One region of the Idiomarina sp. OXR-189 genome, then DNA from elsewhere that is predicted to be linked to it. Evidence: predicted binding sites of a transcription regulator. Region 1 holds the regulator's gene; the other holds the start of a gene.

What was found. The regulator ArgR, encoded in region 1, controls arginine synthesis, uptake and breakdown. The targets are predictions, from matches to a motif close to ANTGAATANNTATTCANT.
Region 2: a site for ArgR is predicted at 1,038-1,055, ahead of UM402_RS11365 (aspartate aminotransferase family protein). Genes of this name have one in related genera too.

The regions. Positions count from the first base shown of each region.
Region 1 is NZ_CP139706.1:517,925-520,336, reverse strand. Features, by position in the region: gene mdh (malate dehydrogenase) at 32-964, opposite strand; gene argR (transcriptional regulator ArgR) at 1,150-1,623, shown strand; gene UM402_RS02490 (Dyp-type peroxidase) at 1,599-2,412, opposite strand, start outside.
Region 2 is NZ_CP139706.1:2,312,429-2,314,840, reverse strand. Features, by position in the region: gene UM402_RS11375 (HDOD domain-containing protein) at 1-186, shown strand, start outside; gene UM402_RS11370 (flagellar brake domain-containing protein) at 183-887, opposite strand; gene UM402_RS11365 (aspartate aminotransferase family protein) at 1,223-2,412, shown strand, end outside.

The sequences.
Region 1 (2,412 bases):
CCAATATTTTCAAGAGCGGATAGCTGAAAGCTTAGCTGGCGAAGTCGATGCCTTTTTGGATATCGCCCTTCAGGCCGTCAAGCATGTCGTCCATGCATTTTTGTTCGTATGCACTTAGCTTGCCGTAAGACAGGATTTCTTCGGCACCATTTTTGCCTAAGCGTACTGGCTGTGCGAAGAACTTAGCATTGTCGCCTGGGCCTTCTACGTAAGTGCACTCAATAGTGTCCTGACCTTGCAGGCCTTTTAGCAATGACAATGCAAAGCGTGCTGCTGCCTGACCCATAGACAGGGTTGCTGAACCGCCGCCGGCTTTTGCTTCAACGACTTCAGTACCTGCATTCTGGATACGGTGAGTTAAGTCTTTGATTTCTTGCTCAGTAAACTCAACACCTTCAACTTGAGACAGTAATGGCAGAATCGTTGTACCGCTGTGCCCACCAATAACTGGCACGTTTACGTTTTCAGGGTTAAGACCACGCAGTTCGCCAACGAATGCTTCTGAGCGGATAACGTCCAGAGTGGTAACGCCGAACAGCTTACGCTTGTCGTAGCAACCTGCTTTTTTCAAAACTTCAGCAGCAATTGGAACGGTGGTGTTGACCGGGTTGGTGATGATACCGACACAAGCGTCAGGACAGTTGTCGGCAACACCTTGTACTAAGTTTTTAACGATACCCGCGTTCATGTTGAACAGGTCAGAGCGATCCATACCTGGCTTACGTGGTACGCCGGCTGGAATTAATACGATGTCGCTGCCAACTAATGCTGACGCAAGGTCGTCTTTACCGAAGCCTGTGACTTTTACGTCGGTAGGGATATGGCTTAGATCAACCGCAACACCTGGAACTACTGGCGCAACGTCATACAAAGATAACTCTGAACCTGCTGGAAGTTGTGTTTTCAAAAGTAATGACAATGCCTGGCCGATACCACCGGCCGCACCTAATACGGCTACTTTCATCTCAGACTCCGTTTTGTTTGTCGATTAGAACTGCATAAACATGCAGAATTTGGTGCAAAACTGTACTTGAATACGCTGTTAAATACAACTGACGAGCCTTTTATAACAAAGCTCGAATAGCGTCACAGAATGCAGTAAACTGGTCGCATTATAGCATAAAATGACAGTCAGGAAGCGGCACGATAATGGTGAAAGATCAATTAATTGACGCCTTCAAAACGTTACTTCGTGAAGAACGTTACGGTTCGCAAGGCGAGATAGTTAACGTACTGAAAGAGCAAGGCTTTGAGAACATTAGCCAGTCGAAAGTGTCGCGTATGCTTAGTAAGTACGGTGCAGTCAGAACCCGTAACGCAAAGCAGGAAATGGTTTACTGTCTGCCTCCTGATTTAGCCGTTCCTTCAACTAAGGCGCCATTAAGCCAGCTTGTACTGGATATTCAGCATAATGATGTCATGGTCATTATTCGGACCAGCCCTGGTGCCGCTCAGCTTATCGCCCGTTTACTCGACTCAGTTGGCAAAAAAGAAGGCGTGTTGGGGACTATTGCCGGCGACGATACTATTTTTATTGCACCGGTAAAAGTACAGGACATTGACTTTACGCTGCGAAAAGTCAAAGAGTTGTTTGCCAATCAGTCAGTACTGCCGTCTTCCTGATTAACGGGTAGCTCTCTGTTTTCTAAGAGAAAACGCGTTGACGGAACAAAAAAGCTGGAATTCAAAACTGCTTGAGAGTAATCGAGTATTGGATCGTATTGCCCCTGCTCATCGGCGTAATAACGTGCCTTTAACCACTCGACAACACTTTTAGGCGCATGAGAAAAGTACATCCCTAATAACCCTTGCTCGCGCAAGTCGCCCCAAGGCATGTTTTGCCGTAACAAAGGTATTGGCTGTTCATTCTTATCCATTAGTTTCGCTTTAGCAGCATGAGTGACGCCGTCGATCATTGCCTCTGGTAAACGCTCGCCGGAGACTTTCTCTCGTCCCATAATCTGCTCCTGCTTTTCCGGGCCTAAATAATCCCAACGCCGTAAGTCATAGCGAATTTTCTGAACAAACAAATAACTACCGTCAACAAAGGCAGTGTCGTCAGTTGCGTTTATTAGCGAGGCTTCGCGTTTGCGCATACCTCTTGGGTTATCAGGGGCATCAATAAAGCCCAGCAGGTCGCGGCCGTCTAAATAGCGAAAGGAACGGATTTGCTCTGCCACTTCAATGTCATAACCAAACCACTCCATAATGGTTCTGCCCGCTAAATAATTGGCATCGAATCGGTCGCAGCGTATATGTAAGACTAAGTCAAAAGGATGACGAGGCGCTTCCCGGTCTGCGTCGCTTAGCTCGGGGAATGCCTGCAGGTGAAGCGGTCGTTTATGCGGGTAAAGGATATCCCAATATTCAGCACCAATGCCGACAAAGCCGGTCAGCATGGCTTCAGAAAAG
Region 2 (2,412 bases), 810 kb from region 1:
TCAGACTATGCTGAGGTATTGGCACAGGCTAATGCGTATTGCGAATTTCGTATGATGAGAGAAGTTGATTTAGCAAGCCTGGAAGAAGGCAAACGCATACTGAACAAGTATTCGGTGTCGGCGGAAACGGTGGCCAGGTTGAACAACGTTAGTTTAAAACGCCCACCAATTATTGTTCCTGACTAACACTCGAAGTCGGTGTCGATAAGCAGGTGATTAAACACTTCTGTTATATGTTCTTCCGGATCGGTGAAACGAACGCCGATACCAATTCGTCCAACCTCTTTACGTTGGTTCATAATTTGGCCGGACAGAGTTAACGGTTCTCGTTGAGAGCCAGAGCCAATGTTTATTTTAATGTTCATGTGCGTCACATTGCCTGCGTTACTCTGTGCTTTGAACAGTATGCGGCAACCTGCCGTTGAAATATCCACAATAACGCCACTGGCAAGTTTTTTACGGGCGTCTGCTTGAACAGCAGCGGAAGTTACATCAACGGGAATGTGAGTGCTGACGCGTTTTTGCGCCCGTAGCGCCCGTTGCTCAACTTCTTTAGGGTAGTCGAGATAAACAAGCCGGAAAGGAAAGTTAGTTACTGCCCGTATCTTACTTTTGAAAGCGATACACTCGCCGGCTTCGCCTTCTATGACAAGACGAACAACAACTGGGTTGCCTTCATACAGAACGTCAACGTAGCTTCCATCGGTTTTCGGGTTAGGTTGTTTTAATAAAAGGTAACGACCGCTATCAAAACCAATGAGCTGCAGTTTGGTGCGCACTTTGGTGGCGGATGCAAATTCAACATCTATCATATCGCCAGGGCGCAAGTAATTGAGCTTCATATGAGGCTGCGACGATTCTGGTAGTGTCGATGTCTCTTTTTCCATAACATCTGCCGAAGTTGTATACGAATAGTCTCAGGCTAAAAGAAGACGGTAAAAATTGCAATGCAATTCATGATACAGAGTTGTTAATAAATTTTACAAAAAGAAATTTACAGAAAAAGTGTGAGTAAAGATTCAGTGACTATTCACGCTTAAGCATAACTATTCAGTTAAAACGCAATAAATCCCCAAATGCTGATATGAAAAGGCTTTTGAAAGGAATTAACACAGACAAGCTGGTCAAATTTTGGCATAATAGCGCCCTTTTCAAGACATTCATTTGTTGACACCTTTGTTAATTCGCATGAGCGATAAGGACGAGAGTAATGACAGACAAAATGGCAGTAAATCGCGAAATGTTTAACGACGTTATGGTTCCAAACTACAACCCAGCGTCAATGATCCCGGTTAAAGGCGAAGGCGCCCGCGTGTGGGATCAAGACGGCCGCGAATATGTAGATTTTGCTGGCGGTATTGCTGTTAACTGTTTAGGTCATTGCCACCCGGCAATGGTGTCAGCGTTGCAAGAGCAAAGTCAGAAGCTATGGCACTTAAGTAACGTATTTACTAACGAGCCGGCGATTCGCCTTGCTAAAAAGCTGACCGATGCAACTTTTGCAGACCGCGTTTATTATGCAAACTCAGGTGCAGAAGCCAACGAAGCAGCACTAAAATTGGCACGTCGCTGGGCGATTGAAAAGCACGGTGAACATAAGCAAAAGATTATTGCTTTTACTAAAGGCTTCCACGGTCGTACTTTCTTTACGGTAACTGTTGGTGGCCAACCGGCTTACTCAGACGGCTTCGGTCCGAAACCAGGCGCTGTTGAGCACGTTGACTATAACGACGCTGAAGCGTTGAAAGCGCTTATTTCTGACGACACTTGTGCCGTTATGATGGAGCCGTTGCAAGGTGAAGGTGGTGTGGTAGCGCCAGACGTCGAGTTTGTAAAAACTGTGCGCGAATTGTGTGACCAGAACAACGCGTTGCTCATTTTTGATGAGGTTCAAACAGGCTTTGGCCGCACGGGTACTTTGTATGCTTATGAACAATTAGGCGTAACACCTGACATTTTGACTTCTGCTAAAGCGTTGGGCGGCGGTTTCCCAATTGGCGCTATGCTAACCACCAAAGAAATTGCCGAGCACCTGAAGCCAGGCACGCATGGCAGTACTTACGGTGGTAACCCGTTGGCTTGTGCTGTTTCTGAAGCGGTATTCGATATTGTGAACACCAAAGAAACTCTGGATGGCGTTAAAAAGCGCGAGCAGCTTTTCAAAGAAGAACTGCAGCGCATCAATGAAAAGTATAACGTCTTCAGTGAAATTCGTGGCCAGGGGCTCTTGTTGGGCGCGGCACTTAACGAGCAATACGAAGGTAAAGCGCGTGAATTCTTGTTAGCCGGTCAAGAGCATGGCGTTATGGTGTTAATTGCAGGCGCAAATGTTGTGCGCTTCACGCCAGCGCTCATTATTTCTGAAGACGATATCAAAGAAGGCCTGCAACGCTTTGAAAAAGCTGTTGCTCA